Regions from separate parts of the Alicyclobacillus sp. CIJ1 genome, predicted to be linked through region 1. Evidence: riboswitches for the same ligand, from Rfam matches in the RefSeq annotation. Region 1 holds a riboswitch; the other holds the start of a gene.
The links. Region 1 has a riboswitch for cobalamin ahead of AC27E8_RS02735 (ABC transporter substrate-binding protein). Riboswitches for the same ligand answer to the same signal wherever they lie in the genome.
Positions count from the first base shown of each region.

Region 2: it holds a riboswitch for cobalamin, as region 1 does, so the genes downstream of both, AC27E8_RS07010 (ribonucleoside-diphosphate reductase subunit alpha) here and AC27E8_RS02735 (ABC transporter substrate-binding protein) in region 1, are expected to answer to the same signal.

Region 1 is NZ_BAAJPH010000063.1:256,801-267,378, forward strand. Features, by position in the region: gene AC27E8_RS02690 (Ppx/GppA phosphatase family protein) at 1-473, opposite strand, end outside; gene AC27E8_RS02695 (alpha/beta-type small acid-soluble spore protein) at 652-852, shown strand; gene AC27E8_RS02700 (haloacid dehalogenase type II) at 906-1,574, opposite strand; gene AC27E8_RS02705 (7-carboxy-7-deazaguanine synthase QueE) at 1,591-2,364, opposite strand; gene queD (6-carboxytetrahydropterin synthase QueD) at 2,352-2,819, opposite strand; gene AC27E8_RS02715 (winged helix-turn-helix transcriptional regulator) at 2,944-3,327, opposite strand; gene cobT (nicotinate-nucleotide--dimethylbenzimidazole phosphoribosyltransferase) at 3,447-4,538, shown strand; gene AC27E8_RS02725 (cob(I)yrinic acid a,c-diamide adenosyltransferase) at 4,535-5,110, shown strand; gene AC27E8_RS02730 (hypothetical protein) at 5,194-5,730, opposite strand; cobalamin riboswitch at 5,827-6,029, shown strand; gene AC27E8_RS02735 (ABC transporter substrate-binding protein) at 6,123-7,106, shown strand; gene AC27E8_RS02740 (FecCD family ABC transporter permease) at 7,103-8,119, shown strand; gene AC27E8_RS02745 (ABC transporter ATP-binding protein) at 8,116-8,889, shown strand; gene AC27E8_RS02750 (TIGR00266 family protein) at 8,858-9,535, opposite strand; gene AC27E8_RS02755 (MarR family winged helix-turn-helix transcriptional regulator) at 9,742-10,233, shown strand; gene AC27E8_RS02760 (MDR family MFS transporter) at 10,230-10,578, shown strand, end outside.
Region 2 is NZ_BAAJPH010000102.1:45,202-55,779, reverse strand. Features, by position in the region: gene AC27E8_RS07030 (phosphodiester glycosidase family protein) at 1-479, opposite strand, end outside; gene AC27E8_RS07025 (FUSC family protein) at 611-2,755, opposite strand; gene AC27E8_RS07020 (APC family permease) at 2,825-4,735, opposite strand; gene AC27E8_RS07015 (ribonucleotide-diphosphate reductase subunit beta) at 4,962-5,999, opposite strand; gene AC27E8_RS07010 (ribonucleoside-diphosphate reductase subunit alpha) at 6,058-8,376, opposite strand; cobalamin riboswitch at 8,566-8,772, opposite strand; gene AC27E8_RS07005 (PaaI family thioesterase) at 8,927-9,340, opposite strand; gene AC27E8_RS07000 (long-chain-fatty-acid--CoA ligase) at 9,366-10,578, opposite strand, start outside.

The sequences.
Region 1 (10,578 bases):
TAAGGCAGGCTCGTCGCGCGGATCAGCGCGCGGTCCCGCATGAGCGCGATCTCGCTTGACGCTCCGCCGATATCGAAAATGACGGCATTTTGCACCGGCATGGTGTTGACCACGCCAAGAAATCCATACCGCGCTTCCTCTTCGCCCGTGAGAATGCGCAAGCGGAGGCCGGTCTCCTCTTCGATCTTCTGCTTCACGTCGTCACCGTTCTCAGCCTGGCGAAGTGCCGCCGTCGCAACCGGCATCCATTCGTCGACGTCGTGCAACACGCCTTGCCGCACGAACTGGCGCAGGCAGACGATGGCGCGTTCGACACTCGCGTCCGTCAGGCGGCGGTTCCCTGTCATGCCTTCGGCCAGTCGGACGTTCTGCTTGACTTCATACACGGGGCGATACGATTCCCCGTCGATCTCGAAAATGGACATTCGGCACGAGTTCGATCCGAGATCGACGATGGCCACGCGATTCGACATCGGTTCTTCTCACATCCACCGTTTCGCGATTTGACTTCATTTCAATCCAATGTACAGCCTCTGCAAGGCAATCGCAACGCCAGCCGAGTCAACATTTGGCGCGCCGGGCGGAGCATACGGTCGAATGGCCCGGTCACACTACAGGTGTCATCACCACCACATGAGGAGGGAATGCAAGATGGCAAACAACTCGGGTAGCAATCGCACGCTCGTTCCGCAGGCTTCGAAGGCGCTGGATCAGATGAAGTACGAGATCGCGACGGAGTTCGGGGTGAATCTTGGCCCGGACACCACCTCTCGCCAGAATGGTTCGGTGGGTGGCGAGATCACGAAGCGCCTGGTGGCGTACGCGGAGCAAAGCCTCGCGGGCCGCGCGTAAACACGCGGCGAACGAGAACGAGCTGCCAACGGGATGTCCGTTGGCAGCTCGTTTCATGGTGTCCGGATGGAGGAGAGGAGATGGGGGAGCTCGGCCATCGACCGAATGGCCGCGCTCGGCGCGCGCCCGTAGGGAAGTGTGCCGCCATCGGTTCGGCGGAGGAGACAGGCGCGAAATCCGAAGTGTTCCGCGGCGGCGGCGTCCCAGTCGTTGCTCGACACGAACACGACGTCCCGCTTTTCCGCTTTGAGCACTTGAAGCGCATGCTGATAGGCGCGGCGCGCAGGTTTGTAGGTACGAACGGGATCCACGCTCACGACGTGATCGAACGCAAAGAGAAGGCCGTGCCGGGACAACGCCGACTGGAGCGCGCGCAGCGTGCCATTCGACAGGATGGCAAGTCGCTCGCCGCGAAGCCCCTGAAGGCCCTCTGCGACGTCGGGGAACAGAGGCAGGAGGTCTTGCGCACGGGCGATTCGCTCCACGGACTCTGACTCGAAGCGCCCCTGCAAGACGTGCGCCACCGCGTCGCGCGTCACGCGGTCGAAGTCGCGATACGTTTCGGTGAGCGCCGCATGCCACGCCAGTTGAACCTGGACATTGCGAATGTGGGCCGCGAGTTGGGGGGCCTCATCCGCTGGGATACCTTCCTTCATCAGAGCCTGCGCCATGCCACCGTGCCAGTCGAAGAGCGTTCCATAGGCGTCAAACAGGACGAGCACAATCCGTCCTCCTTCTCTAGACCCCGCGCGCGTTTGGGTCCCAGATGACCTTGTGAAGCTGCAGGTTCAGCTTCACGTCGCGCAGGCGATGCTTCAGGATGAGCGCCACGAGATCCCGAGGCGGCATGGTCTCCCACACCGGGCTCATCAGGATGGTGGCTCGCGTGGGATAGGACTCCATAACCTCTAGGGTGCGCGCGAAGTCGCGTTCGTCGGCGATCACGAATTTCACCTCGTCTCGTTCAGACAGGGACGTCAGGTGCTCGCCGATCATGCGGCCCTCTTCTCCGCTCGCGGGCAGCTTGTAGTCCACGATGAACCGCACCACCTCGCGCAGGCGCGCCGACGCGTCGCGAAACCGGACGTACGGGCGCACGTCGATGGCGCCGTTCGTCTCGATGTGCACGTCTCGAACCCACTCGATACCCGCGATGGCCTCAATGAGCAACTGCGACTTATGCCGGTGAATGAGGGGCTCGCCGCCCGTGAGGCACACGTTCGGCCAGCCAAACGCCTCGACCTGCTTAGCGATCTCCCGAAGCGTCGCGTGAAAGGCTGGGCGCTCCGGCGCATAGCTGTACGGCGTGTCGCACCACGTGCAGCGCAGATTGCAGTGGAACACCCGCACGAAGGTCGTGGGGAAGCCTGCCCGCGTTCCTTCTCCTTCCACGGTCTCGAAGATCTCGACCATGGGCAGCGAGAGTTGGCCGGGATCGCCGCGCTTGGCCTCTTCGTAGGCGTCCTCCCACGGCGCGCGGAAGGAGGCTCCGGCGGCCTTCACGACATCCACGCCCGTTCCAGCGACGCCCGACTCGTCGGCGTCTCGTACAGCTCGAGCCGCTCGAGCCTTACGTCGCGATCTCGCCCGTACGCCTCAAGCGCGCGCTCGAGCTCTTCCCACATCCAGACGATCATGTTTTCCGCCGTCGTGTTCATTGGCGGCAGGACCTCGTTCAGGTATTGGTGATCCAGTCGGCGCTTGATGACGTCTTCGAAAAGGCGCTTGAGATCGCCAAAGTCCACGACGATGCCGATGTCGTTCACGCGCCCGCTCACGGTAATCACGAGCTTGTACGTGTGACCGTGAAGATTGGCACACTTCCCGTCGTAGGCGTGAAGATGATGTGCCGCGTCGAACGTGAACTCCTTTGTCACGGCCACACGGCGGTCGTGATATTTTAACTGCGATCTGTCAATATCGGAGCCGAGCACCTGCAGGCGGCCCGGAATACCATACGCGCTCACGCGTCTCACTCCTCGCAGAACTCCTGCCATGTTCGCCGCCGCGAGACTTCGCTCACACGACAGAGGCTGCCCCACGGGCGGATGCCCTGGCGACAGCCTGCGCGAAAACTCTGTGATGTATGCTCTACAGTGCGCGATCCCGCGACGAACACTTGTATCGGCGCTGATATTCATCGCAATCCGAGTCGGTGACCCACTCGTCGCCCCACTTTTGCACGGCTTCCATGACCGGGCGAAGCGCCTCGCCCTTTGGCGTCAACTCGTACACAATACGCACGGGCGTTTCCGCGTACACCCGCCGAACGACCAGCCCGGCCCGTTCGAGCTCTTTGAAGCGCTCGGCCAACATGCGGTCGCTCATGTTGGGAATCATATCCGAGATATCTTTAAAGCGCTTGGGCCCTTCGAGCAAGACGCGAATGATGAGCCCGGTCCAGCGCTTGCCGAGCAATGCAAACGCCCATTCGAATCGGGGGCAAATCTGCTCATGGTTGCCCATGACCATCATCTCCCTAAGCTATTCTAGCACAATTCCAGCGAAACTCGCACATCATCTGCCGATTTCGCGATCGGCGTTGCACATCCCAGTGCGTTCTGGTACATCGGAGGAAGACGTCCAGCGGAGGAGTGGAGATCTTGGCGCAAAGGGACCTGCATTTGCCCTCGCCGCGCCACGTCCATGCGTCGTGGCGGGCGAAGCTTCAAGCGCGGCTCGACGCGCTCGCCAAACCTACGGGCAGTCTCGGCTCCCTCGAACCCGTGCTTTGCGACATCGCGGCCATCCAGGCCACGGAGCATCCGCGCGTCCGCCGCCCGTTCTTTCTGCTGTTCGCGGGCGATCACGGCGTGGCCAAGGACCGCCCCATCTCGCGCTACGGCCAGCACGTGACGGAGGAGATGGTGAACCACATCGCCTCCGGCCGCAGCGTGTCCACGGTGTTGGCGAGATCGTTTGGGGTCCCTTGGCGCGTCTACGACGTCGGCATGGTGTCCACGCCCAGCCATCCGGACGTTCGGCGGAGCAAGGTGGCCGCCGGCACTCGCGACTTCACGCGCGGGCCAGCGATGACCCTCGACGAGTGCGCGGAGGCGATTCGGATTGGCATGCAGGCCGTGCGCGACGCGCGCGAGGACGGCGCGGATCTCGTGATCCTCGGCGAGATGGGCATCGGCAACACGACCGCGGCCAGCGCGCTCTCCGCTTGGCTCCTCGGCGTCGATGTCGATCTCGTCGTCGGGACGGGCACGGGCATTCGCGAGCAGGCGCTCGCCGAGAAGCGCCTCGTGGTGCGCACCGCACTCACCGTATGGGGCGAGCGCGAGCTCTCGTTTCCGGCGGGTGACGCGCGCTGGCTGGCCGGGCTCGCGCACCTGGGCGGCCTGGAGCTGGCGTCCATCTGCGGCGCCATTCTCGAGGCCGCCGCCATCGGGCTGCCGGTTCTCCTGGACGGCGTGCTCGTCGGCGCCTGCGCCCTGTGGGCAGAACGCGCGCGCCCCGGCGTCCGCGATTTTCTGATTGCGGGCCACCTGTCGCCGGAACCGGCGCACGCGCTCTTGCTCGGCGAGCTCCGCAAGCGTCCCCTGCTGGACCTCGGCCTGCGCGTGGGCGAGGGCTCGGGCGCGCTCATGGCGTGGCCCATCCTGAGGGCGGGGCTCGACGTGCTCGAGGGCACCGCGATGTTTTCGGAACGAGCAAGGTCAGGGAGGGATGTCACATGAGGCTGTACACGCGCGGGGGCGATGGCGGCACCACCGCCCTCATCGGCGGCGAACGCAGGCACAAGGGCGACAGGCGCATCGAAGCGTACGGCGCGGTGGATGAAGCGTGCGCGGCGCTTGGGCTCGCCGCGAGTCTCATGCAGGACGAGCAGTTGTCGGACATGCGCCGTCTCGCGGTCTGGTTACAGCAGCGTTTGTGGGACGTGGGTGCGGATTTGGCGGCACCGCCTTCCGCAAAGGATTACGTGCCGAAGGTCGATCCGTCGTGGGTGGACGATCTCGAACCCCTCATCGACAAGTATCAGGAAGAGGGGCCGCCGCTCACGCAGTTTGTGTTGCGACAGGGAAGCCCTGCGGGGGCGGCGCTCCATTTGGCGTGCACGGTCGTCCGGCGTGCGGAGCGGGAGGCGTGGCGCCTCGCCGCGCAGGAACCCGTGCCGGAAGCGGCCCTGCGCTTTCTGAATCGCCTGTCGGATCTGTTGTTTGTCATGGCCCGCGCCGCAAACGCGCGCGCAGGCGTGGACGAGATCGCGTACGAGCACAGCCCCGTCGTCTTTCGCGACGGCAAGTGACGGACCGGCGCGCCAGGACACTTCCCTGGCGCGCGTCAAGGTTTAGGTCGCTTCCGCCCGAGGTTTCGTATCCGACCGAGGATTCAATGCGCCAGCTGGAAGTCGCGCTGCCAGCCGCCGTCCATCAGCCAGGTGTACAGCGGCGCGGACCTCAGGTACCACGTGCGCGATCCTTCGGTGAACGTCACGACGTCTGGCACGTGCTGGATGTCCTTGGACAGCGGTTCGCCCCGGCCTGAGAAGTAGGTGGTCGGCATCAGCGTGGCGGTTGCGCCGGACGCGAGTGTGAGGAACACCTCAGGCGGATCGATATTGGCGTTCACAATGATAGGTGGGCCGGGAAGCTTCGGGATGTTCACCTGCACGGGTCGGGCCTGCTTCATCCATTTCGCGATTTCCGCCTCGACTTGGGCGGGGTGGATGGGCTCATACCTGACTCCCGCCAGGCCTGCGGTGATGGACACGCTGCGCATCTCCTGCGCCGCAGGAATCGGCGGATGGGAAGAAGATGGGCTCACGCTCGCTCGGAGGGGCCCCGAGCTTCCAGAGCCGACAGCCGCAGCCGCGACAGGGGCGCTCGTGGCGAGGCAAGCGGCAAGCAACGCGACCTTTCCCCACATGCGCATGACCTCCTTTTTTTTTCTGGAGACGTGTGTCAACCGCATTGTGTGACACGCATGCCGTTTGACAAGCCATCCGCCCGCATCTACGATGAAACTCGATCCATGTCGCTGGGTGCTTCGCGCGGCAACGCGGCGAAGAGAATAGGGAAGCCGGTGAGAGTCCGGCGCGGTCCCGCCACTGTGAACAGGAAAGCGGGCTCTATCGAGCCAAGCCGCGACGCCACTGCCGTCTGGGTGGGAAGGCGCGCGGACGAAGACCTGTGAGCCAGGAGACCTGCCCAGCGACACGCGGGCGCCCTTCGAGGAAAGGCGCGTGCACGCGCGCGGGCATTTACGTCCGCCATTTCTTCGAATGGGACCGCTCCACGCACAGATTGGGGGGTCCACACGTGTTGAAACGTCCGTTGTTCCAAGGAACGGCGCTGGCTGTGGCGCTTGCGCTCGGCGCCACCGTCTCAGGTTGCGGCACGCCGCAGGCCACGCAAAACAGCCTCACCACGAATTCGAGCGCAGCGTCTGCCATCTCGTATCCCATGACCGTGAAGGACGACATGGGGAACACCGTCACCCTGAAACACCAGCCGATGCACATCGTGTCCGGTTCGGAGGGCACAGACGAGATCCTCGTGTCCCTCGTCCCTAAATCTCGCATTGCGCTCGTGACGACGATGGCGTCCAATCCCGAGTACTCGAATGTGGTCGCCCAGGTCAAGGGGATTCCCGCTTGGAGCGGGGACGACCCAGAGCAGGCGCTGGCCGTCCATCCCGATCTCGTCCTGGAAGCGGGCTACGTCACGAAGACCGTGCTCAATCAACTTCACCAGGCCGGCGTACCCATGTATGTGTTCAGCCTGAATGACTTCAACTCCATCGCCGACATCGAGCGGAACATCCTGACGGTCGGCCGCCTCGTCGGCGAGCCCGCCAAGGCCAATGCGGTCGTCGCCAACATGAAGCAAGACATCGCACAAATCGAAGGCGCGGTTCAGGGCCAACCGCGGCCCACCGTTCTCGACTACGGCTCGTACGGCTATACGGCCGGGCGCGACACGACCGTCGACGACATCATCCGCGACGCGGGCGGCGTGAACGTGGCGCACATCTTGAACGGGTGGCAGAAGATCACGGACGAGCAGATTGTCAAGTGGAACCCGGACGTGATCATCGACTCGTCCGACGACGCGGCCTTCCTGAAGAAACTCGCCTCCGATCCGGCGCTCCAGTCGGTCACCGCGGTGCGCGAGCATCACCTGTACGCCATCAACAGCGCCGATATCTCCTCGGTGTCACAGTATGTCGTCCGCGCCGTGTACGACGTCGCGAAGGTGCTGCATCCCACAGCACACCTGAAGGCGCCGAAGGTGATGGCATGACCAGGCGCCGCGCCTGGGCCTTTGGAGCGCTTGCCTTCACGCTCCTCGCCTCGGCCGCGCTTGAAATCGGCATCGGGCCTGTGATCATCCCCTTTTGGCAGATCCCGGCCGACACGTGGGCGTACTTCGCAGGCCATCGCGGTCTTGATGCGGTGGTCGTGGGGGCCATTCGCTGGCCTCGGCTCGTCGTGGCCGTGTTGGCGGGATCCGCGCTCGCGCTCTCAGGGGCTGTGCTTCAGGCCATCCTGCGCAACCCCATGGCGGACCCGGGCGTCATCGGCGTGTCGAGCGGCGGCGCGCTCGGGGCCGTGATCGCCGTCTCGACGGGGCTCGCCGCGCGCACCCAAGTGGCCACGCCCGCCTTGGCCTTCGCTTTTGGCCTGGCGGTGGCTGCTATCATGTACCGGCTTGCGACGAGCGCGCGGCGCACCGACATGTACCGGCTGCTTCTCGCGGGCGTCGCCCTGAGTTCGCTCTGCAGCGCCATCATCACGGCCATCCTCGACCTATCCCCACTCCAGGAGATGCAGCAGATGATGTTTTGGCTGTTCGGCGGCCTGGACGGATCGAACTGGACGGAGGCCGCGACGGTTGCGGCCGTCAACGCGCTAGCCATGCCCGTCTTTTTGCGCCTCGCCTTTGCGTACGACATTCTCACGACGGGCGAGGAGCACGCGGAGGCGGTGGGCGTGGACGTGGAGCGCATCAAGCGCGTATCCCTCGCCGTGGCGGCGCTCATCGTGGCGGTGGCCGTGAGCACGACGGGCGTCATCTCGTTTATCGGCCTCATCGTGCCGCATATCCTGCGGCGCCTCATGGGCCCGAATCACCGGCCGCTCCTCGCCGCATCCGCCCTGGGCGGCGCAGTGCTGCTCACGCTGTCCGATCTCGTCGGCCGGACCGCGGTTCAGCCGGCGGAATTGAACGTCGGCATTGTGACGTCGTGCCTCGGCGTGCCCTTTTTTCTCTACCTGTTGTACCGACATGGCCGTGGAAGGGACGCGGGCCTATGATCCAGATCCAGCATCTCGACTGCCATCCCATTCTGCGGGACATCTGCGCGGAATTTGTCCCAGGTGAAATGGTGGGCCTGGTGGGCCCCAACGGCGCGGGCAAGACCACGCTCCTGCGCGCGATGGCAGGCGTGCTTCGCCCGACGGGCGGCGCAGTTCAGGTCATGGGCGAGCCCGTCCATGCGCGCGAACCCAGCTGGCGCGCTCGCCGCGTGGCGTATCTGCCGCAGTTTCTCGCGGACGACATTCCCTTTACCGTGCGCGAGTTTGTCGAGATGGGGCGATACAGCCACGCGCCGCGCGGTGTGCTTGGCAGGGGGGACGCGGCCGCGGTGGACGACGCGCTCGCCGTGATGGGGCTCGTGGGGTACCAAGACACGCCGCTCGCGAATCTTTCCGGGGGCGAGCGACAGCGGGCGGCCATTGCACGCTGCCTGGCCCAGGAGGCGCCGATTTTGCTCCTGGACGAGCCCATCGCGAGCCTCGACATCCATTATCAGCTCGACATCCTGGCCAGGCTGCGCGCCCTCGCCGGGGAAGGCCGCCTGGTCATCATCGCCCTTCACCATCTGGAACTCGCTCTCGCTCACTGTCACCGCACGGTCTGCCTGCACCGTGGCCGGCTGGTCGCCGACGGATCGCCCGACGAGGTGTTCACGCCTGAGCTTCTGCGCGCCGTCTTTCGCGTGGATGCGCGCCCGTTTCGCGATCCGCACACGGGGGCCGTGCGCCTCAGCGTCAGCGCGGCGATCCCCAGTACTCCTGAATGATGTGGACCAGATTGTGCACGGTGACCGAGTGCAGCCACACGCGCCCCGGCCCCGTCAGCTCCACCAGGAACAGCCCGTCTCCCGAGAACAGCATGTTGGCGACGCCCTGCATGAGTTGGACGCGGTAGTCGATCCCGTCGGTGAACGCCGCGATGTGGCCGGGATGAACGAGGAGGCTCTCGCCCCGGGCGAGATCGCGCTCGACGATCTCGCCGTCAATCGAAAGAAACGCCATCCCGTCGCCTGCCAGGTGGGTCAGCGCCAGGCCGTTGCCGCCGAGAAACCGGCCGATGTTGAGCGTGACTTCCACGCCGTAGTCCACCGTCGATTCCGCGCAGAGAAAGCTGTGCCGTTCTGCGATCACGCGTCCATATTGGCGCAGCGGCAGCGCGAGGATGTGCCCAGGCATGCGCGTGGTGAACTGCACCACGGATTCGCCTCGCGCTGCGCGATAGTAGGTGAGAAATACGCTGTTGCCGCTCAGCGCCCGCCGAAACATGCCGGCAAGGCCGCCCGGCGCCCGCGTCTCCATGTACGTGCCGGGCGTCATCGAGAGCAGGCACCCCGCCTCCGAAAACACGCTTTCTCCCGGTTCGAGCCGAACCTCGAGAGTCTGCATGGTGGTGCCGTGAATGTGGTAATCCATCGGCCATCCTCCCATCCCCACGCGCTCGAGCGTGGCCGCAATTCCGTTTGGGCCATCGTACCATAGGCGGGGCGCGATGCGTGTCCGATCGCGTCGACTTGACGCGATCGCGAGACATTTATACAATGTAAATGTTAAACGGTAGAAAGATTAGCTCGTTATAAAGATTTGGCGATTTGAACGATTGAACATCAGGAGGATCGCGGATGAGAGGGGACATGGATGCGCTGACCCAGCGGTTTGCACAATCGCTCGGCGTACTGGCGCAGGAGTTCGGCCCGCATTTGCTGAACCGCCTGCACACGGGCCTCACCGCGGGTCAGTTTTTCACCATGCAGATGATCCGGCGCGAAGGGCGGCTCAAGGTGTCGCAGCTCGCGGAGCGGCTGGAGGTGACGCCGAGCGCCATCACCGTGATGATTGACCGCCTCGAGCATCACGGCTACGTCTCTCGGGTCCGGGACGAGGAAGACAGGCGGGTGGTCGTGATTGAACTGACGGAGGCCGGGCGCGCCAAGCTCGCCGAGGTGGAGCAGGCGTGGTTCGAGATGATGCGGCAGATGGTGTCGCGGATTGAACCTGGGGCGTTTGAGCAGTGCGTCTCGGCGCTTGAGACCATGGTTGCTGCTGCGAAGCAGCTACGGATCCAATCGTGCGGCGAATCGTACGGGGAAGAGACTCCTCGTCAGGAGGTATGAACTTGAGCGCTTCGTATGAGGTGCAGAGGACGAATCAGATCACCGGGTCGCGCAAGTGGTGGGCGTTTGCCACCGTGCTCGTGACCATGTTCTTCTCGTCGCTGGATCAGACCGTCGTGTCCACGGCCATGCCGACGGTCATCAGTGACTTGCACGGGCTGAACCTGTACACGTGGGTGTTCACTGCGTACATGATCACGTCGTCCATCACGGTGCCCATCTACGGAAAGCTGTCGGACGTGTTTGGGCGTAAGCCGTTTTATTTGTTCGGGCTCGTGATGTTTGGCATCGGATCCGCCATCTCGGGCCAGGCCCACAGTATGTTGGAACTCGTCTGGGCCCGCG
Region 2 (10,578 bases), on a different contig from region 1:
CCCGCGTCCTGCACAAGTTGCGGCACCGTCTCCCCGCGCTCGCCGATGTATTTCGTCACCGCGACCCGCACGCGCTTCGGGTTGTCCACGACGAGGATGTACGCCGTGAACGTGCTGCCGTGATAGGTATAGAGGTGAATCGAGTTGTCTGCGTCGTTGAAGTCGCGGCTCACGATGTCCGAGATGGGCAGCGTGTCCGATACGAGACTGCCGCTCAAGGCGTGATCCGCGATGACCGACTCAGGAAGCGTGAAAAGCGACAGCGGGCGAAGCAGATACCCGTGCCGCGTCTCATCCAGCGTGTCGATCACGTAGGTGCGCAGCGCAGGAAAGGGCCCGTGGAAGACCAAGAGTGACGACGACACGAACGCATACAGCGCCGTGGCTATCAACACGCCTAGCCATCCGCCGCGCCGTCTCGGCTTGTCCTTGGTCTTCGATTCTTGAATGCGGGCGGTCCGATGAGGTCTTCGATCCAACGCTGTCCCTCCCTGCATCATGGTTTCCGGCGTGATAGACGAAGGACAACGCGACTCCGTTCAACGCCGGGCCGCGCGCGACTCTCTCGCGTCTATTGTACCGAAACGAAGCGCTCCGAGCGATCGCGGCACTAGGACGGCGAGGACTGCGGCGGATCGGCGTCGATCTCATGCGTCACACGAGCTAGTGTCTGAATCACGTGGTAGAGGCGAACCACCGCCCGGGCGATCACGTCCAACGCGCGCCAGTTCACCTCCATCGTCTCGACGTGGCTGCGAACGCGCGCTTGGTGCCACAGTTCACCCGTCGGATCAATCACCATGTCCCCTGCTCCACGTCGCAGTCCGTCCGCCAGTGAGGACAGGGCGCGATCGACCCACCGCGCGATTTCCTCTTCCTCCTGCGTCAAGGACCGCGCTGCACGTCCCTCCCACGTGTACGCCTCGAGCGACAACAAAGTGTCCGAAAAGCGGTGCATGCCGACCAAAATGGCGACCATGATGTGCGCGCTCATGGGCGGTGCAACCGGTTCCGCCAGCACCTGGCGGACGGCCGCGGCTGCGTTCGTCCTCGATACGCGCACCGCCTGGCGCTCGCGCGCGAGCCTGCGCGGCGATCCTTTGCCCCCCTCTGCGAACACGCGTAAGACGCCGCGAAAGTAGTCTCGTTCCCGCTCGACGGCCTGCGCGAGCGCGCGGTTCACCTGCTCGTGCTGCCAGGTCGGCCACATCAAGTAGATGAAAACGGCAAGCGCGCTGCCGACGAGTGTCGCAAGCATCCGGTCCGCCATCGTGGGAATTGGTGCCTGCTGCTCGAAGATGGACAGCAACACGACCATCAGCGCGGTCAGCGCACAGCTGAAGAGCGCGTAATTGTACGTCACCCACATGTACATGAGTGATCCGAAGACCACGACGCACGCGCTCGCAAACACCCCCGTCCGGTCCGGCACGGCCGTCAAGAGCAGGGTCGCGAGCAGAAGCCCCGCCATCGTCCCGAGCACGCGCGCGATACCCCGCGTGAATGTGCTTGTGAAGTCCGGGCGGAGAATGATATTCGCCGTGAGCGGCACCCAATACGCGTGCGGCCAGGGCAACGCTTTGGCCAGCGTTTCGCCGATGCCCACGGCGATGGCGACGCGCATCGCGTGGCGAAAGATGGCGGAGTCCCACGTCAGGTGGCTCTTCAGCGCCTGCCAGGCCTGCTTGATCTTCGAAGCGGCCGACTCGAGTGCTTCGGATGGCAAGGTGTGCGCGCCCGGTTGGACGAGATCGTCCCTGAGAGCCATCAGCGAGCGCGCCACAGCCTCGACGTGCGCCGCCGTCTCTTCCTTGCGCTCGACGCCCTGAGCCGCATGCGCGATGGAAGAGAGTTCCTCCGATGCGCGCTCCAGGATGTACATCAGCGGTTGAGCCCGCTGGTCTCCCTGCGCAATGAGCCACACGTGATCGCCCAGGGCGGAGAAAATCGGCGCGCACTGCCGCAAGATGTCTCTGGCGAATGCGGTGTCACCCAATTCCTGCGCGTACGCCCTGCCTCGCGCGATCTCGGCGAGCGCCACGACGTACATGCGAATTTGTTCTGCGCCATCGAGCAGTCGGTAGAGGCGGGAACGATGTCGCTTCGGCATATACGAGTCGCGGAGCAGATCGTTCGCCTCGACGAGCGACGCGGCCAACTCGAGGTCCGACTGGCGCGAAGGGGACGCGGCATAGGCGCCGAGCTTCCGATACACGTTGGAAACGGACTGAGCTTCGGCGCTTTGAGGGCTGACGAGATCGACCGCTAACATGAGGGTGGTTTGCAGCAACCCGCCGCATGCGACGAGACACGCGCGGTACAGCGCGCCGGACATCGACTGCGGGCTTGTGGAGATGAGGATGAGCGCATTGGTGGCGAGGAGCCCTACCTGTCCGCTCGGTTGGCTGACGCCGAGCATCATGCCTGCCAGCCAGCTGCTCAACGCGGCTACGGATACGATGAGCCATGCGCGATGACCGGCCAAAGCGCCGACGAATGTGGTGACGCTCATCCACGCCGTGGCGAACATCATGGTGCGAAGGCGGCGTCGCGCAGTTCCCGTGTTGCCCGCAAACCCGGCGACCAACGCGCCAACGGCGACGCCTATGCCGGACAGCAGATGCCCCGACTGGAGTCCCCACACGAGCGGGATGAGGATTCCGACACCGTTGCGCAGGCCCGGGAGCACGCGCAGAGACGTGCGGTCTCGCTCGAGCACGCTGTGCAGCGTTCGCCACGTCCGCCTGCGAATCAAATGGACCCCCTCTTCCTTCGCTCGGCAAAGCGGGCCGCAGCCACCATGTGAGGGGCGCGGCCCAACGCGTCACTTCTTCAGGTGATACGGCACCGTCGTCACAACCACATCCTTGTGCCGCAACATCCACGCGCGAATGAGCAAAGACGTCTGGTTGTGAAGCAGATTGTGCCACCACTTTTTGGGCACGAATTGCGCGATGAAGAGCTGAATGTGGTCCGGTTTGCCGCCTTCATACGTCTCAAGGCGCCGGATGAACTTCGACAAGGGCTGCAACAGAGAGCGGTATTCGCTCTTCACTGTTACCAGCCGGCATGGATTGCCCCACGCTTCCCACTTCTCCTCCATCTTTTCAATGGACTCGTCGTCGAAACCGATGTACAGCGCGAGCACGTTCGGCGTCGAACTCATGGCAAACGAAATCGTGTCGAGCACCACGCGGTGAATGCCAGAAACGAGGACCACAGAGACGATGCGATGTTGTTGCGGGCGGTCCACCTTGAGATCGATACGAAGCTCGTCCGCGACGTCCTGATAATGCCTGTGCACCTTCATGGCCAGATAAATCATGAGCGGGATAACAACCAAAACAATCCAAGCGCCGCTCGTGAACTTGGTGACCGCGAAGATGACCGACACGAGAGCCGTAATGAACGCGCCAAACGCGTTGATGCCCGCCTTCAGGCGCCACAGACGCCCCTTGACCCGCGCCCACCTTTTGATGAGGCCCAGTTGGGCCACCGTGAACGCCACGAACACGCCGATGGCATAGAGCGGAATCAGGTTGTTCGTCTGCGCGTGAAAGACCTCGATCAACAACGACGCCAGGGCCGCAAGCACAATCATGCCGTTCGAGTAACCCAGCCTGTCGCCGCGCAGCCGAAGTGCCCTAGGCAAATAACCGTCTGTTGCGAGCAGGGCGGCCACCTGCGGAAAGCCGGTGAAGGTCGAGTTGGCGGCCAGGATCAGCACGACGAGCGTGCTCCACATGATGAATTGATACATAAAGCCGTGGCCGAAATAGCTTTCTGCCAACTGAGACAGCATCGTGTTGTTCGGATTGACGCTGATCCCTTTCACGTACAGGTGATACGCGAAGCCGAGCAGCGTGACGCCCGTCACGAGGCCGAGGGCGATGTACGCCTTGATGGCGCCGTTCTTGCCCTCGCGAAAAATAGGGACGGCGTTCGAAATCGTTTCGACACCCGTCAGAGCCGAGCAAGCCGAACTGAACGCCTTGAGCAGCAGCATCAGGGTCAGCCCCTGCGGCACGACGCCGAATGGCGGCGTGTGCGGCTGAACGAAGCCATGGCGGAGCTCATCCCAGAAGCCGACACCAATCATCACCAACATGCACGCCATGAACACGTACGTCGGATAGGCGAACACCTTGGACGACTCTGAAATGCCGCGCAGATTGACGAGCAGGATGATGAGCACGCACAAGAGCGAGAGCGATGTCTCGTGCCCTTGCAAAACGGGATACGACGACGCCAGGTTCTGAATGCCCGAGGCGACGGACACCGCGACAGTGAGCACGTAGTCGACCATCAAAGCGCTCGCCGCCAGCAGCGGAACCCACGCGCGCTGAAAATTGTCCTTGCTGATGGCGTACGCCCCGCCGCCGTTCGGGTACGCAATCACGCCCATGATATAAGACGTGATGAGAATGATCAGCAACAGAACCGTCATGGCCGTGATGGGCAGAATCAACCACTTTGCGTTCTGCCCCAGGCCAGCCAGTTCCGTGATGCCCGCCTCCGGCCCGTACGCGACCGACGAGTACAGGTCTGCGGAGAGCACCGGCAGCGCCATCCACCAGACGAGTAAGTTGCGGGATTCGCGGAGATCGCGCGTCCGCATCGGCTTGCCGACCACGAGCCGCTTCACGCTGCCGAAGTTAAACATGGCATAGGCGACCGCAGCGATGATGACACAGATAATGACAGGATGCAACCAGGACCAGTCATGTCCACGCATGATACGGAAGCGCTCCTCATTTCTCGACGGATTTCATCGCAAACCATTAGGATAGGACACGAGGATGTCGTCAGACGTGATTTATTGTAATCTGGTGCCGTAAAAAAGCAATTGCGGCGATGTGCTGGAGGACGAGCCAAGGGCTTTTCAACCAAAGGTTTCCCGGAAACGTCACAGACATGCGGACGAAAAAGAGCCGCCATCAGGCGGCCCCGCGAAGCAGTTCTTATAGGTCGTCCCAGTTGAGATTGCCAGCTTTCGTGTAGTTGGTCACGCGCTGTTCGAAGAAGTCGGTCTTGTGCGAGTTGATGGCAGCGAAGCTGTCCATCCACGGCATCGGATGCTCCTTGATTTCCGGGTAAAGGACGGGCAGGTTCAGCGACTGAAGTCGCAGATTCGCGAGATATTTGATGTACGCGTCGATGAGCGCGTCGGTCAGTCCCACGATCTTCCCTTGCGTCACGTACTGTCCCCACGCGATTTCGTGCTGCACGGCCGTGCGCATCATCTCGACGAACTCTTCTTCCATGTCGGGCGTGACGATGCCTGGGTTTTCGCGGATGATCTCGTGATACAGGTTGCGGAAAATCGCGAGATGCGTCAGCTCGTCTCGTTGAATGAATTTGATCTCCGAAACCGTTCCGAGCATCTTGCCTTGGCGCCCCAGCACGAAGAAAAAGCCGAACCCCGCGTAGAAGTACACGCCCTCCAGGATGTAGTTGGCGACGATGGTCTTCATCAAATTCCGGTCTGTCGGGTTCTCGATGAATTCCTCGAACAGGTCCGTAATGAACTGATTTCGCCGAAGCAGGTGGTCATCATTTCGCCATTCGTTGTAGATCTGGTCTCGCGTCGCCGGGTTGACGACGGAATCCAGCACGTAGCCGTAGGACTGCGAATGCACCGCCTCCTGGAAGGCATGTACGGTGAGGCACAGGTTGACCTCGGGCGCGGTGATGTACTCGTTGATATTCGGTAGATTGTGCGTCAACAGGCTGTCCATGAAGATCAGAAAGGACAGGACCTTGTTATAGCTTCTGCGTTCGTCCTCGCTCAGCAAATCGTATTGGCGAGCGTCGTCGGCCAAGGGGATTTCTTCTGGAATCCAGAAGTTGTTCATCATGGCCCGATAAAGCTTGTAGGCCCACTCGTACTTGATGTTGTTGAGCTCAATCATGTTGGTGGTATTCCCACCGATAATTCGACGCTTGCCCCAGTCGCGATCGCCCTCTGCGTTAAATAGCCTCGTCCGTTTCAGTTGCATGACCGAATCCTCCTGTCGATCCTCGTCCGCCTGTGCGCGGGAACACCTGCCGGTGACCTCATGACGTACACGCGACGCAATCCTCAACTTCCACCGATTTGCTGCGGACGTAATACACGGTCTTCAGGCCCCGCTTCCACGCCAACAGGTAAAGATCCAGGAACTGCCGCGCACTGATGCCTGGCGTGATGTACAGATTGAACGATTGGCTCTGATCCACGTGCCGCTGCCGTGCCGCGCACGCTTCGATGCTCCAGCGCTGATCGATGGTGTGCGCCTCCTTGTAGTACCAGAACGTCTTGTCGTTCAGATTGGGCGCGGTCTGAGGTACGACGCCGTTTTTCTTCTCCTCGAGGAAAAAGCGCGCGTACACGGGGTCGATGCCTGCCGTGCTGCCCGCAATCAGGCTCGTACTGCTGGTCGGCGCAATGGCCACCAGATACGCGTTGCGCACGCCGTACTCGGCCACCTTGCGGCGCAGGCCGTCCCAGTCTGGACCACCTGGGCGCGTCCGGTACCCGCGCAGATCGAAGTACCGCCCGGTTTGCCAATCGGAGCCTTCGAACAGCGGATACGGTCCCTTTTCGCGCGCCAGCTCCATGGACGCCTCGATGGCAAAGAAGTTGATCCACTCAAACAGCTCGTCGGCGTGTTTCACGTGGGCCTCCGACTCCCACGCGATGCCCTTCTCCGCGAGATATTGGTGATAACCGCTCACGCCGAGGCCCACCGCCCGATACTTGCGGTTCGTGACGGCGGCCTGGGGCACCGGATAATGGTTTAGGTCGATCACGTTGTCCATCGCGCGAATCTGCCGGCGCACGGTCTCGCGAATGCTGTCGAGATCGCGGCACCGCCCCAGGTTCAGCGAGGACAGGTTGCAGACGACGAAATCGCCGGCCTCCGTCTTCGTGGTGATGATCCCGCCCTCTTCCGTCTCTTCGATTCGGCGCGACGGGCTCATGTTTTGAATGATCTCCGTGCACAAGTTGCTGCAGTAGACCATGCCCGCGTGCTTGTTCGGGTTGAGGCGATTGGCCGTGTCGCGGAAGAAGATGAACGGGGTTCCCGTCTCGAACGCGGACTGCATAATCCGCTTCATGATTTCGATGGCCGGGATCTCCACGCGCGGCAGCTTTGGATTCTCCACGCACGCCTGATACCGCCGCTCGAACTCTTCGCCCCAACTGTCTTCCAGCGAGAAGCCCATGACCTTGCGGACCTCGTACGGGCAGAACAGGTACCACATGCCGCGCTCCTCTACGCGCCGCATGAAGAGGTCCGGAATGCACACGCCCGGGAAGATGTCGTGCGCCTTCATCCGCTCGTCGCCGTTGTTCGTGCGCAGCTGCAGGAAGTCCAGAATGTCCTTGTGCCACACGTCGAGGTAGACGGCCGCCGCGCCGGCTCGCATGCCGAGTTGGTTGCAGCTTACAGCCGTGTTGTTGAAGTTGCGGATCCAAGGCACCACGCCGCCCGACGCCCCCGGATGATTGCGGATGGCCGATCCGCGAGCCCGGATTTTGCCCACGTAGATGCCCATCCCGCCGCCGAACTTCGAGACGCGCGCGAAGGCTTCGTCTGTGGCGTAGATGCTGACGAGATCGTCCTCTGGCATGTCGATGAAGCAAGAGCTCAGCTGGTGGAACGGCTTGCGCGCGTTGCTCAGTGTGGGCGTGGCCACCGTGGCCTGCAGCGTGGACAGCATGTCGTAGAATCGCTTCGCCCAGGCGACCTTCTCCTTTTCCTTCATGGCGAGGTGCATGGACACGCCCATGAACAACTCTTGCGGCAGTTCCATGATCTCGTTGTCCAGATTGCGAATGGCGTACCGATCCAGCAGTTGCTTCAGACCCACGTAGTTAAACAGGTAATCTCGCTCCGGCTTGATGTAGGCGGCCAGTTCGGCGATCTCGTCCTCGCTGTAGTGCTGTCGTATGTACGTGCCGTACCGCCCGATTCGCTCCAGCTCGACAATCAACTGATAAAAGTCCCCGTAACCCAAATGACGATAACCCCGGTTGCGCGACGCTTGCTTGTACGCATCGAAGAGCAACAACCGAGCCGCGACAAACTGCCACCCGGGTTCGGCGACGCTCGTCTTTTCCACCGCCGCTTGAATCGCGACGCGCGCAATCTCCGACGTCCGCATGCCGTCCCGGAGCTGAGGCCACACGTCCGCCGCCAGGCGTTCCGGATCGCATCCCTCGGCCGCTTCGCAGCCGCGCTTTAAAAATGCGAAGATTTTGTCCAGAGACAGCGGCTCGATCCGCCCATCTCGCTTTTCCACTGTGAAGGTCTTGACGCGATCGCGCCATTCCTCTAGCGCATGGCTCGCGCGCCCCGCACGGCGTTCATCCTCACTCGTCCGCTCCATCAGTCCTGTTGACGTGTCACTTGGGTGTACCATCGCATTCACTCCCCGCACCTCGTCCTGAAACCTTGAGTTTCGCCCACAAAAAAGCTCATCCGGGGCGCTCACCCGGATGAGCAGACGGCGGAAGACGGATCAGTCGAAGTGCGCAACTGTCCTCGGTCCGCCGACTTCTCAATCCCTCGTGAGCGTCGGATCCTTCGAGAATGGGCAGGTCTCCGGGCTTCGCTTCATCCGCGGACGGCGCCTTCCCCGGTGTCGACGTCTTTCGACATCCGAGTGGCTGGAAAGTTCCCATGCCGCCGCGATCCGCGTCACCGTGGCGAGGACCGCTCCAGATTTCCACTGGATTCCCTTTTCACCCGCCCCGTGGCGGGCACCCATTCCCTTGACACATCACATGCTTTGGACAGGCATTAGCGTAACACTAGATATAGTGTTTGACAAGCCCTTCTCTCAAAAAACACATCAGATATGGGCGAAAAACCTGTGAAAAGGCCGTCTGCAGCCAACATGTGCCCGCAGACGGCCTTGTTTCGATACCGAATTCCTTTCAAGAAGGTAGCTTCAGGACGCGGAACGATCCCGTGGCGTGCGCGCACAACCTGTCCTCTCCCAGGTACACGCGCCCCTCCACAGTCATGGTGCTTCGCGCTCGATGGATGAACTTCGCTCTACAGACGAGCGTACCTTCGCTCGCAGGCTCCGTGAAGTGAATGTTGAGGTTCGTCGTCACCACGGGCCGGTTCGGATAGTGGAGGCTGACGAGGAGCCCCATGGCCGAATCGAGCAGCGACATGTACACGCCTCCGTGCACGATGCGCGCCAGATTCCAGTGATGCGGCTGGATGACTAACTCGGCCACCACTTCGTCATCGTCTGCGCTCACCAGTTTCGCCCCAATGAAATCGGCGAACGTGCGGACGCTCGCGTCCGTCGCTGCTTCTGCATTTCCCCCTGGATACATGGGCACGCCGCGACCCTCCTTGCCGTCACGCCTGTCGCGTGGTCTCCTCCGTGAGCGCACGGCGGAGGATTTTTCCCACGGCCGATTTGGGCAGACTGTCTCGGAACTCGTATGCCCGCGGGACTTTGTATGCGGCCAAATTGGCCCGGCACCACTCATCGAGCTCCTGTTCCGTGACCTGCATGCCCGGTTTCAGCTGGATAAACGCCTTCACCGTCTGGCCGCGATACGGATCTTCCACACCGACCACAGCCGCCTCCGCGACGGCGGGATGTTCGTACAAAACCTCTTCGACCTCGCGGGGGTAGATGTTGTAGCCGCCCGCGATGATGATGTCCTTCTTGCGATCGACAATATAGAAATAACCGTCCTCGTCCATCTTCGCAAGGTCTCCGGTGAACAGCCACCCGTTTCGCAGCACCGAAGCGGTTTCATCCGGGCGATTCCAATAGCCCTTCATCACCTGCGGGCCCCGCACCGCGAGTTCGCCAATTTCGCCGACAGGGAGCGGGTTTCCGTCGGGATCGACCACCTGCGCATCCGTGTCCGGAAAAGGGATGCCGATGGAACCGGGCTTGCGCTCGGCCCAGAAATTGTTTGCGTGCGTGATGGGCGACGCTTCGGTCAGGCCGTAGCCTTCGACGAGCTTGCCGCCCGTGAGCTTTTCCCACTGAGCCTGCACCTCGTGGGGAAGTGGCGCCGCGCCGCTCACGCAAACTTCGATGGACGAAAGATCGTAGCGAGAACGATCCGGGTGATTCATCAGCGCGATGTACATGGTGGGCGTGCCCGGAAAGACGGTCGGCTTGAACTCGTGAATGAGCTTCAGCACTTGCTCCGCCTGAAAGCGAGGCACGAGAATCAACATGCCCCCGGTGTACATGGACTGATTCATGAGAACCGTCATGCCAAACACGTGGAAGAACGGCAGTACGGCCAGATATCGCTCCTTGCCGCGTTGCAGCTTGTACGTCCACAAGGCGCTCTGAATCGCGTTAGCCACAAGATTGTAATGCGTCAGCATCGCGCCTTTCGGAACGCCCGTGGTGCCGCCCGTGTACTGAATGAGTGCGATGTCCTCCATGGGATCGATCTCGACCTTCGGCAAATCCCTCGCCGCGCTCGCGAGGCAATGTTTCCAAGCCAGCACCCGCGTGCCGTAGGGCACCTTCGGCACACCGCCCTGGCGGCTCATCTGCAGGGGATACAAAAGCGATTTCACGGGCGGCAGATAATCC